Regions from separate parts of the Marinobacter sp. DUT-3 genome, predicted to be linked through region 2. Evidence: predicted binding sites of a transcription regulator. Region 2 holds the regulator's gene; the other holds the start of a gene.
What was found. The regulator FliA, encoded in region 2, starts transcription of late flagellar genes. The targets are predictions, from matches to a motif close to CTAAAGTTTNNNNNNNNNNNGCCGNTAA.
Positions count from the first base shown of each region.

Region 1: ACQUWM_RS03480 (methyl-accepting chemotaxis protein) is a predicted target of FliA. The motif match lies at 2,157-2,184, and genes of this name have one in related genera.

Region 1 is NZ_JBNRMG010000001.1:761,113-767,144, reverse strand. It holds gene ACQUWM_RS03485 (hypothetical protein) at 1-222, shown strand, start outside; gene ACQUWM_RS03480 (methyl-accepting chemotaxis protein) at 219-2,105, opposite strand; gene ACQUWM_RS03475 (GNAT family N-acetyltransferase) at 2,277-3,797, shown strand; gene ACQUWM_RS03470 (hypothetical protein) at 3,965-4,363, shown strand; gene ACQUWM_RS03465 (helix-hairpin-helix domain-containing protein) at 4,409-5,086, shown strand; gene selD (selenide, water dikinase SelD) at 5,086-6,032, shown strand, end outside.
Region 2 is NZ_JBNRMG010000001.1:181,181-187,212, forward strand. It holds gene flhF (flagellar biosynthesis protein FlhF) at 1-1,110, shown strand, start outside; gene ACQUWM_RS00840 (MinD/ParA family protein) at 1,214-2,026, shown strand; gene ACQUWM_RS00845 (RNA polymerase sigma factor FliA) at 2,057-2,803, shown strand; gene cheY (chemotaxis response regulator CheY) at 2,944-3,327, shown strand; gene ACQUWM_RS00855 (protein phosphatase CheZ) at 3,349-4,134, shown strand; gene ACQUWM_RS00860 (chemotaxis protein CheW) at 4,151-6,032, shown strand, end outside.

The DNA of each region.
Region 1 (6,032 bases), 580 kb from region 2:
CTGACGGCTCACCGCGTTCAACTGGGTATGGAGCGGGCTATTCTGGATGGCAGCTTTGCCCGGTACCTGGCGGATTACTATAGCAAGCCGATTGAAAAGCTGGCGCTGGATCGCCGCAAGGTGATTGTGCTCAGGAATCCCTTCCTGAGCGAGGAATCACGAATGGTGGGGCGTCACACCCTGGACAACCTCCACCGTCGCCTTAAAGTTCTGAGCCGTTAGACCCGGAACCGGGACACGTTCTGGCTCAGTGTATTGCCAATGGATTCGATCTGGCCGCTGTATACATCGTTTTCACTGGCGGCGGTGGCGGCCTCCTGTCCCTGGTCCGCAATGCGGGTGATAGAAGAATTCAGCTCTTCGGTCACCGACGTCTGCTCTTCCGAGGCCGTGGCGATCTGCGACGTCATCTGGCTGATCGACGTAATCGCCTCGGCGATCCGGTTCAGCGCTTCCATCGCGTCCTGGGCTTTTTCCATGCTGACATTGGAAACCGCGGTGGATGCTTTCATGACATCAACGGCGTTGTTGGCGCCTTTCTGCAGCCGCTCGATCATGTTGTTAATTTCTTCCGTGCTGTCCTGGGTCCGGCTGGCGAGGTTCCGGACCTCATCCGCCACCACGGCGAATCCCCGTCCTGCGTCACCCGCACGCGCAGCCTCAATGGCGGCATTCAGGGCAAGCAGGTTGGTTTGCTCGGCAATACCCTGAATGACTTCCAGCACCGAGGTGATATCGCTGACATCCCGCCCCAGGGTGTCGATCACCTCAGCGGCAGAGGCAATTTCCCGCGACAACTTCTGCACCGCGTCCCGGGAAGCCTCAACCGTTTCCAGTGAGGCACGGCTGTCGCTATCCGCCGTGTTGGCGGCGTCAGCGGTCTGCTGGGCAGACTGGGCAATTTCACCGGCCGCGGCAGACATTTCATTGATCGCCGTTGCCACCATGTCGATCTCACCCTGCTGACTTTCCACGCTGCTGCGACTGGTGCTGGCCGTCTGGCGCAGGGATGTCACGTTGTTCTTGAGCTCACTGGTGCCCTTCTGGACATCACGGACCACATTCTGAATGTTGCCGACAAAACTGTTAAAGCTGCGGGCCAGAAGACCAAACTCATCCTTTGCGCTGTCATCCAGTCTTTGGGTCAGGTCGGCATCACCGCTGGCGATGTCCTCCATGGCCCGGTTCAGCCGGTGAACTGGCGCCATCAACACGCGAACGCCGAAGTGCAGCACCAGCAATGAAATCACCAGGCCAGCCAGTGCGATGATAATACCTGTCACCCGGGCTGCTGCCACAGGCTCATGGATCATGTCTTCGTTTACGAAAGTCCCGAGGTACCAGTCAACGCCCCGCGCACCGCTGATGGCGTGAAAGCTGGCGCTCCAGTTCTCGTCGTTCACTTCATAATTGTGTTCGTTGCCGTCCAGGTTCGGGGACTGGCCGATCAGGTTTTTGATGCTCTCACCGATCAGTTCCTCGTTTGGATGGAACAGCACCGTGCCGTCGGCGCTGATCAGCGAGGCGTATCCGGTACCCGCAAGCGTGACCTCGGAAAGAGTTTCTTCTACGGTCTTAAGAGCGATATCACCGCCGACAACCCCCCGGTAGCTACCGGATTTAACCGGCGCCAGCGTAGTAATAATCGTATTGCCGGTAATCACATCCCTGTACGGCTCGGTGAATGAAGCGCGGCCCAGGTCCATTGCAATCTGGTACCAGGGGCGGGTTCTGGGGTCAAAGTCGGACGGCAGGCCGGCGCTGTCCTTCTCGGTTTTCATCAGCATGTAACCGTCTTGGCGGCCGACATAGACATCCTTGAAACCACCACCTGTGGTTGTGGATTGCAGTAGCACCCTTGCCTGCCGGTCGGTGCGCACGTCTTCCATGGACTTGGCGACAGCCTCTGTCATAGTCAGCCGGGTGTTGAGCCAATCGGCGATACTTGACGTACTTTGCGCCACTGCATCGTCAATCAAGGCGTCCACATAGGTTTCGGTGGTGTCCTGCAGCCGGACGTTTCCGGACCAGGTGAAAACGACCATCACCAGAATGAGCAGGACGCCGAAAGCGGCGAGCAGTTTTTGACCAAACGTCAGTTGCACGGATAAATCTCCAAAGGAAGTGGCTGAGGCGTTATTCAGGGGTTCTTAAGTCTTTCGGCGGGAAATGCGAAGTCTTTAATGCCTTCTGATAAAATCACTTGAATAGCTTGGTTTATTGTAAGCAGAGCTTGAGCTAAATTCCTTTAATAAATGTAACGGGAGCCTCCCTGTATGGCCCACGAAGAGCTGCACCTTAACCTCCGCAATCTCACCCTGGATGATTACGAAGAGCTCCAGCAGCTGATGGATCGGATTTACGATGATATCGGCGGGGCCTGGCCAAGGGAGACCATCAAGGCGCTGGTGGAGCAATTCCCCGACGGGCAGATCTGCATTGAGGATTCCGGGGAGCTGATCGCAGTGGCGCTCACGGTGTGCGTAAAGTATGAGCGTTTCAGTAACCCCCACACCTACGACGACCTCATCCTCCGGAACGAAAAGATCTGGCACAACCCGAAGGGCGATTCCCTGTATGGCCTGGATGTGTTTATTCATCCGGATTACCGCGGTTACCGGCTCGGCCGGCGTCTATACGAAGCCCGCAAGGAACTTTGCAGGTCCATGAACCTGCGCGCCATTCTGGCTGGCGGCCGGATTCCCAGTTACTACAAGTACGCCGATCAGTACTCCCCTGAGGAATACATTCAGCGGGTGGACCGCAAGGAAATCTTCGATCCGATCCTCACCTTCCAGCTCTCCAATGATTTCCAGGTTACCCGGCTGATGCACAAATACCTGCCGGAAGACGAAAAGTCCCTGGGATACGCCACCCTGCTGGAATGGCGGAACATTCTTTATACGCCTCCTTCGGCGGTACTGAACGTCAAGAAAACCCAGGTTCGCCTGGGCGCCGTGCAATGGCAGATGCGTGAGTTCACTTCCGTTGAAGAAGTGCTCAAGCAGGTGGAGTACTTCGTTGACGCGTTGTCTGATTACAAAAGTGATATCGCGCTGTTTCCCGAGTTCTTCAACGCGCCATTGATGGGGCTGACGGATCAGATGGACCAGACCAGGGCGATCCGGTTCCTGGCCGGATTTACCGAGCAGTTCCGCAATGAAATGTCCGAAATGGCGGTGAGTTACAACATCAACATCGTGACCGGCTCCATGCCGCTGCTGGAGAATGACCGGGTTTATAACGTGTCCTACCTGTGCCATCGGGACGGACGGGTTGATGAGCAACGGAAAATCCACATTACACCCCACGAACGCCGTGACTGGGTCATTGAAGGTGGGAACCAGTTCGAGGTATTTGATACCGACGCTGGTCGTGTCGCCATCATGATCTGTTATGACATCGAATTCCCGGAGCTGGGACGCATCGCCGCCAGTCAGGATGTCGATATCATCTGCGTGCCCTTCTGGACCGATACCAAGAATGGCTATCTGAGGGTTCGCCATTGTGCCCAGGCGCGAGCCATTGAGAACGAATGCTACGTTGTCATCACCGGCAGCGTTGGCAACCTGCCCAAGGTGGAGAACCTGGACGTCCAATATGCCCAGTCATCCGTATTCTCACCCTCTGACTTTGCGTTTCCCCACGATGCGGTAATGGCGGAAACCACGCCAAACACGGAAATGATCATGTTTTCCGATATGGACCTGGAGAAGCTCAAACTGGTTCGCAATGAGGGCTCGGTCACCAACCTCAAGGACCGGCGTACAGATATGTATGACATTAAAACCCGTTGATTTGGCCCGGATAGACTCCTCAGGCAGTTGATGAACTGCCTGAGAGGGTTATCGTATAACGCTGACGCCGTTGCCAAATCTGTCAAGTGTGGCTATTGTTTAATCATTCAACTACGGTTTATTTATACCGGATGCGGTCCGGACCCGGAAAATCCGAGAGCTTTTTCATGAACGAAGCGCTACCAGATCTGATTGCTCGCTTTCGCATCAAGCGCGGCCTGTTTCGCAAGGAAACGGTTGAAGCATCGATATTCGAGCTTGATAACTACGGTTGTGTGATGAAAACCGACAAGGTGTTTAACCCGGGCGATACCGTCATCCTGGACCTGATCATGGACATGCCGTTCGAGAACATCGAGGCGGAAGGCATATCAGGGCTCGTCACAGAACGCAGAAAACACTGCAGCAACTTCTTCTATGCCATTGATTTCATAGAACTTGACGGCACCAACTCTTCCCCGGTAGCCGACAAGCTCCGGCGCATTCGGGATGTGGTCATTAAAAAGCAGTCCCTGAAATCACGACGTTCCTCCGGGCCAGCTTCAGGTTTACAGCAAACGGCCTGACCAAGCACGACCTCACTTCGTTCAAACCGTAAGGAGACAGCCTTCATGGCCAAAAAAGCCAACAAACCAAGCGTGGATAAAATTGTCAAAAAGGTGAACAAGGAATTCGATAAAACGTCTTCCCAGATTGAAAGCCTGATCAATGATGCTCTCAAGCAGTTTGATAGCCTTCAGAATCAGATTCAGGATCCGGTACGCAAGTTACTGAAAGAAGTGGATGAACTTCGCGATCGGGAAATGAAGCGTTTCAATGAGGAATTCGAACGTAGACTGAAGGAATTCCATGATTTGCAGAACAGCATCCTTGATCGCCTGGGTATTGCCAGCAAGGAAGTCAGCGAGGAAGTAAAGAAAACCGCTGATACGGCATCCGCTAAGGTTAGCGCGGCCAAACCTAAAAAGGCAGCTGCAAAGCCGGCCGCCAAGAGTCCAGCCAAGAAAGCCCCCGCGAAATCGGCGACCAAGGCCAAGACCAAAACTCCTGCAAAGAAGGCTCCAGCCAAAAAGGCACCTGCCAAAAAGGCGGCCAAGCCAGCAGACAAAAACGATCTGACGCGCGTCAAAGGCGTAGGCCCGGCGACAGCCAAGAAAATGCAGGATGCGGGTATTACCTCCATCGAGCAGATCGCCACGCCCTCCGATGCAGATAAGGAAAAGCTGCAGGCCTTCTCAACAATGAAAGGGTTCGCAACGCTGTCTGACGAAGCCAAGAAAGTTCTCTGATGCGAACGCCTGAGCAGCCTGTATTACGGGATATTGTCCTGATTGGCGGCGGGCACAGTCACGTTGGGGTTCTTAAGCGGTTCGCCATGAATCCTGTACCGGGTGTCCGGTTGACGCTGATTTGCCGCGACACCCATACCCCCTACTCCGGCATGCTGCCGGGGTACGTGGCTGGGCATTATTCCTACGACGACGTCCACATCGACCTGAGCCGGCTGGCTGAATATGCCGGCGCCCGCTTCTATCGCGACGAAGCCATTGGCCTCGACAGGGATCGGAAGCGGGTCATCTGTAAAACCCGTCCAGACGTGCCCTACGATCTCCTGTCCATCAATATCGGCTCATCTCCCCGGGTTGAAGATGTGTCGGGTGCTGCCGAACATGCGGTACCCGTTAAACCGATTAACGGTTTCAACAGCCGCTGGCTGGCGCTGCTGTCACGCCTGGAGAACCATCGGGGACCGATGACCGTTGCGGTGGTCGGTGCCGGCGCCGGTGGCGTGGAGCTGACGCTGGCCATGCAGTTCCGCCTGCGGAACGAACTGAAACAGCGCGGGCTTGATCCTAATCAGCTGCACTTCCATCTGTTTGATGCAGAGAGCCAGATACTGCCGACCCATAACGCCAGGGTGCGCGCGGTATTCGCCGAAAAACTCAGCAGCCGCGGGGTGAAGGTCCATCTGGGAACCGCTGTCTCCGAGGTGGAAGCCGGACGACTTCAAACCGCGAATGGCGATACGTTCGACGTTGACGAAGTGTTGTGGGTCACCCGCGCCGGAGGTCCTGCCTGGCTGAAAGACACCGGCCTGGCGCTTGACGACGGCGGTTTCATACGGGTCAGGGATACCCTGCAAACGGAAACCGACGACGCCATCCTCGCCGCCGGTGATATCGCCAATGTGGTCAATCATCCCCGGGAAAAGGCGGGCGTGTTTGCTGTCCGTCA
Region 2 (6,032 bases):
GGGTCCCGTCTTGCGGAAATGCAGGCGGAACAACATCGCCGGTTGGAACAGGAACTGGGGCGTTCCCGGGACCGTATTCGCGAGGTTCGCGAGAAGCGGGCAAGCGTTGGCGCCGGGTATGCCAATAACTCGGCGTTCATCGACGATTCGGCGCTGGGGCTTGAGTCTGCCGCAACGGAGTCCGGATCGGTCGCCTCATCAGGCGCACCGGGCGGCTACTCCGATGAGCTTGCACAGATGCGGGCCGAGATCAGTTCATTACGGGACATGGTGGGGGCCCGGACCGCCGAGCCGAAAAAGCCGGCGAACAACGCGGTTCAGCAGCGCCTGTCCGAACGTTTGCAGGAATTCGGCCTGAGCCTCGATCTGTCCGGCTCCCTGTCCCGCCGCCATAAAGGCGGGCGCCTTGACGATGGCTGGAAGCAGTCCCTGAAAATGCTGGCCACCGGGGTGAAAACCTCACGAACCGAGTGGCTGGATCAGGGGGGCGTATACGCGCTGGTTGGGCCCACCGGATCCGGTAAGACCACAACCATTGGCAAGCTTGCGGCGCGCCATGTCCTGCGCCATGGTGCGGATTCCCTGGCCCTGGTCACCACGGATCGTTATCGCGTGGCCGCCCATGAGCAGTTGTTTGTGTTCGGTCGTATCCTGAATGTGCCGGTGCGGGTGGTGGATGAGAGCCATTCCCTTGATGATATCCTCGACGAGTTGTCGGATCGCCACCTGGTGCTGATTGATACCGCCGGCCTGACCAGCACTGACAAGGGCTATGAGCAACAACTGTCAGAACTGGCCAGGAGCCATCACCGGATTCGTACGCACCTGGTAGTGTCAGCGACCAGCCAACCGCGTATTATGAAATCAGTGTGGCATTGCTATAAGATGGCTAACCTTGCGGGCTGTGTGATGACAAAAGTCGACGAAGCCCTGACCCTGGGTGAATCTTTGGGGTTTGTCATGGAGTCCGGTCTGCCCGTGGCGTATTACACGGATGGCCAGAAGATTCCCGAAGATCTGCACCACGCCGAAGCGGTGCCCCTGGTTCGACTGGCCGTGGAGCGGCTTAAAACACTCCAGCAACAGCAGGCGGTGGCAGAGGGGGCCTGAAACACTCCCCGGCCATACCGGATGACGGACTATCCGGCGTGAACAGGCGCCGTTGAAATACAACTGAGCCTTCGGTCAAACGTGGCGAGAGATAAAACCAAGTATGAGCAAACCACATCCGGTACAGGTGATTGCAGTTTCCGGCGGGAAGGGCGGCGTTGGTAAGAGCAACGTGTCAGTTAACCTGGGTATTGCCCTGGCCCAGAAAGGCCGTCGTGTCGTGTTGCTGGATGCTGACCTGGGTCTGGCCAACATAGATGTTCTGCTGGGTATCACCGCCAATCGCAACCTCTCGGATGTGCTGGCGGGTGATTGCGACTTGCGGGATGTCCTGGTCGATGGCCCGGGTGGTATCAAGATTGTCCCGGCCTCCTCGGGAACCCAGCGCATGACCCAGCTCACCTCCATGGAGCACGCTGGTCTGATCAATGCGTTCAGCGAGCTCGGTGACCAGATTGACGTCCTCATCGTCGATACCGCAGCGGGGATTTCCGAATCCGTCATCAGTTTCCTGAGAGCTTCTCAGGAGCTGCTGCTGGTGGTGTGTGACGAACCGACATCCATTACCGACGCATACGCTCTGATCAAGCTGATGAACCGTGAGTACGGCACCAACCGTTTCCGTATTCTTGCCAACCAGGTCCGGAACGAGCAGGAAGGGAAGCATCTTTTTGAAAAACTGACCCGGGTCACCGAGCGGTTTCTTGATGTGGCACTACAATACGTGGGTATGGTGCCTTACGACGAAGCCGTCCGGAAAGCGGTGCAGAGGCAGAAAGCGGTGCTGGATGCCTACCCCAGGGCCAAAGCGTCACTGGCGATCAGGGCTCTGGCTGAGAAGGTCGACAACTGGCCGCTGCCGTCATCTCCCCGCGGACACCTGGAATTCTTTGTGGAGCGGCTCGTCGAAGTCTGACATTGATCCTGTCACCAAAAAGCTGGATACATGACATTGACGAAAAACCTGGGAATCTACCAAAAAGCAGGCGTCGGGGGTGCTTCCCGGCTAGTGGAAGAGCATGCTCCGCTGGTGAAAAAGATCGCGTTGCACCTGATGGCCCGCTTGCCGGCCTCGGTGCAGCTGGAAGACCTGATGCAGGCCGGCATGATCGGGCTGCTTGAGGCTGCGCAAAGGTACAGCTCTACCAAGGGCGCAACCTTTGAAACCTACGCTGGTATCCGTATCCGGGGCGCCATGGTGGATGAAATCCGCAAGGGCGACTGGGTACCCCGTTCCGTTCATCGTAATGCCCGCCGTATCTCCCAGGCCATCAAGGCTGTTGAGGATCGTCTTGGCCGTGAGGCCCAGGACCAGGAAGTCGCTGAAGAGCTGGAGATGTCCCTTGATGAATACCACTCCAGCCTGAGCGATGCCAACAGCGGCAAACTTTTTAGCCTGGATGAGCTCAATGAATCCGGCGACCTGCCGATAGAGGAAGCAGAGGCCAGTGATAATCCGCTGGACGATATTACGTCCGATGCTTTCAAGCGCAGTCTGGCGGAAGCGATTGGCGAGCTCCCCGAGAGAGAAAAACTGGTGCTCAGCCTGTACTACCAGGAGGAGCTGAACCTCAAGGAAATCGGTGCTGTCCTGGGGGTGAGTGAAAGCCGGGTCAGCCAGATCCACAGTCAGGCCGCGCTGAGGCTTCGGGGCAGGCTGACGGGCTGGCGACATGAGCCCAACGTGTATTGAGGTTGGCTGTCTGTAGCTTTTGGTAACCGGCGCTTTACAACGGGTTCAAACACCACACAATAAGCGGTTAAACCACCGGCCTGCCAGAGTCTGGCAGAAAGATAAAACGCATTCCGGGTGTGACAAAACTGGAGGTCCCATTGGACAAGAACATGAAAATCCTCATTGTGGACGACTTTTCCACAATGCGACGGATCATCAAGAACCTGCTGCGTGATCTGGGATTCACCAATACCGACGAAGCGGATGACGGCAACACCGCGTTGCCCATGTTGCAAAGCGGTAAATACGATTTCCTGGTGACTGACTGGAACATGCCGGGTATGTCCGGTTTTGATCTGCTAAAGGCTGTACGTGCCGATGAAAACCTGAAAACCCTTCCGGTTCTCATGGTCACCGCCGAAGCAAAGCGGGATCAGATTGTCGCCGCCGCGCAGGCAGGGGTGAATGGCTATGTTGTGAAGCCGTTTACCGCCGCAGTACTCAAGGAGAAGATTGAGAAAATCTTCGAACGAATCCAGTAACCAAAGGTCGGATGGGCTCTCATGAGCGATAGCAAAAAGAACCCGCAGGGCCTTGATCCGGAGGTGACGGAAAAGCTCCGCGCACAGGCCAACGAGCTGGTTGAACAGGTCAATGCCGGTGACTATGCAGGGGCTATGAACGTAATCAATGATCTCAGCGAAGTCCGGGATCAAAGCCTGTATCGGGAAGTCGGGCGGCTTACCCGCAGCCTCCACGAAGCGATTCGCAATTTCCAGATCGATCCCCGCAATGCCGAGCAGCAGGAAGCGCTGTCAAAAATGACCGATGCGTCCGATCGCCTGGAATACGTTGTGCAAATGACCGGTCAGGCTGCCAATCGCACCATGGACCTGGTCGAGGAAACCATGCCTCAGGCCCATGCTATCCGTGATGAGGCGGCGGTATTGAGAGACGAGTGGCAGCGTCTGCGTCGGCGGGAAATGGAGCCGGCGGAATTCCGGGACCTCTACGGTCGGATTGACCAGTTCTTCGTAACGCTGACCCGGGATGCCGACACCATGTACAACAACCTCTCGGAAATCCTGCTGGCCCAGGATTTCCAGGACCTGACCGGGCAGGTGATCCAGAAGGTCACCGACCTGGTGAAGGAAGTGGAGGAACACCTGCTAGGCCTGGTGATGATGGCGAGTCATGTGGATCAGCTGACCGGCACCATACATGAGATTGAATCAAGCGAAGTGTCGGCAGAGCAGGGCGTTGGCCCGCAGATGAACGCCGATAAGCGTGAAGATGTGGTATCGGGTCAGGACGATGTTGACGATCTTTTGTCCAGTCTCGGTTTCTGAATTAAGAGGGTAACCCATGGCGTTTGATGCCGATGAAGAGATCCTGCAGGACTTTCTGGTTGAAGCAGGCGAGATACTTGAAAAGCTGTCTGAGCAGCTGGTGGATCTTGAACAGAATCCGGATGACAGTGATCTCCTCAACGCCATATTCCGTGGCTTCCATACCGTAAAGGGTGGCGCGGGTTTCCTTCAGCTGGAAGCCCTGGTGAACTGCTGTCACTCTGCAGAGAACGTCTTCGATATTCTCCGGAATCACAAGCGCAAAGTGGATTCGGAGTTGATGGATGTGGTGCTTGAGGTCCTGGACAACGTCAATGCGATGTTTGAGCAGGTGCGTAACCATGAGGAACTGACGCCAGCTCCGGAAGCTCTGATTGCCGCCCTGGACGCCCTGGCTGAGCCGGAAGGGGCGTCCTCCGCGGGTGCCGGTAAAGCCCCTGTGGAAACGACAAGTGACGCCGCCAGCGGTGATGATCATGGTGATATCACCGATGACGAATTCGAACAGCTGCTGGACGCGCTGGATGGTGAAAAAGCCGAAGCCGGTCCGGAAACTGCCTCTGACCCAGCAGGGGACGACAGCGCCGCCGGTGACGATGACATTACCGATGACGAGTTCGAAGCGCTGCTGGACGAGCTCCATGGCAAGGGGCAATTCGCCGGTGCGCCGGCCGGTGATGCTGATATCGAGCCACCGACCGAGTCCGGTGATCAGGCCAGCAAGGGCAATGACGATCTGATCACTGACGATGAATTCGAGAAGCTGTTGGATGACCTCCACGGCAAGGGCGGCGGCCCCACGGCTGAGAGCAGCCCGAAGGCGGCCAGCAAGCCCGCGCCCGATACTGCGAAGTCGGCGCCGGCCGCCAAAGCGGAGACGCCCGAGAAAGCCGAAACCCGAGCACCCGCAGCATCGAAAGAACAGGCGCCCGCAACTGAGACCTCTGTCCGGGTGGACACCAAGCGCCTCGACGACATCATGAATATGGTCGGCGAGCTGGTGCTGGTGCGTAACCGCTTGCAGCGTCTGGGCGCCGCAAGCGAAGACGAGCACATGCACAAGGCGGTGTCGAATCTCGATGTAGTCACCACGGACCTCCAGTCAGCGGTGATGCAGACGCGGATGCAGCCGATCAAGAAAGTCTTTGGCCGCTTTCCCCGGGTGGTGCGGGACCTGGCCCGGAGCCTCAAGAAAGAAGTCAGCCTGGTGATGCACGGGGAAGACACTGACCTGGACAAGAACCTGGTGGAAGCCCTCTCGGACCCCCTTGTCCACCTGGTTCGTAACTCGGTAGACCATGGTATCGAGGCGCCGGATGTCCGTGAAAAGGCTGGCAAACCCCGGTCCGGTACAGTGACCCTGAATGCCGAGCAGGAAGGGGATCATATCCTGTTGTCCATCGAGGATGACGGTGCCGGCATGGATCCCGAGGTGTTGCGTCGTAAGGCCGTTGAAAAAGGCTTATACGATCAGGACGCCGCGGACCGGCTTACCGAAAGCGAGTGTTTCAACCTGATCTTTGCCGCCGGCTTTTCAACCAAGGACCAGATTTCCGATGTGTCCGGCCGTGGTGTCGGCATGGACGTGGTAAAAACCAAGATCGGCCAACTGAACGGTCAACTGAACGTGGAATCGGAGCTTGGCAAAGGCTCGCGAATCGTCATTAAAGTGCCGCTGACCCTGGCCATCATGCCCACGCTGATGATCATGCTGGGTGAACAGTCGTTCGCGCTGCCACTGGTGAATGTGGTGGAGATCTTCCATCTGGATCTCAGCAAGACCAACATCGTCGATGGCCGCGAGTGCATCGTGGTGCGGGAGAAGGTCTTCCCGCTGTTCCACGTCAAGCGCTGGCTGGTGAAGGGCGCGTCCGCTGAACCGGAGCCGGAGAACGCCC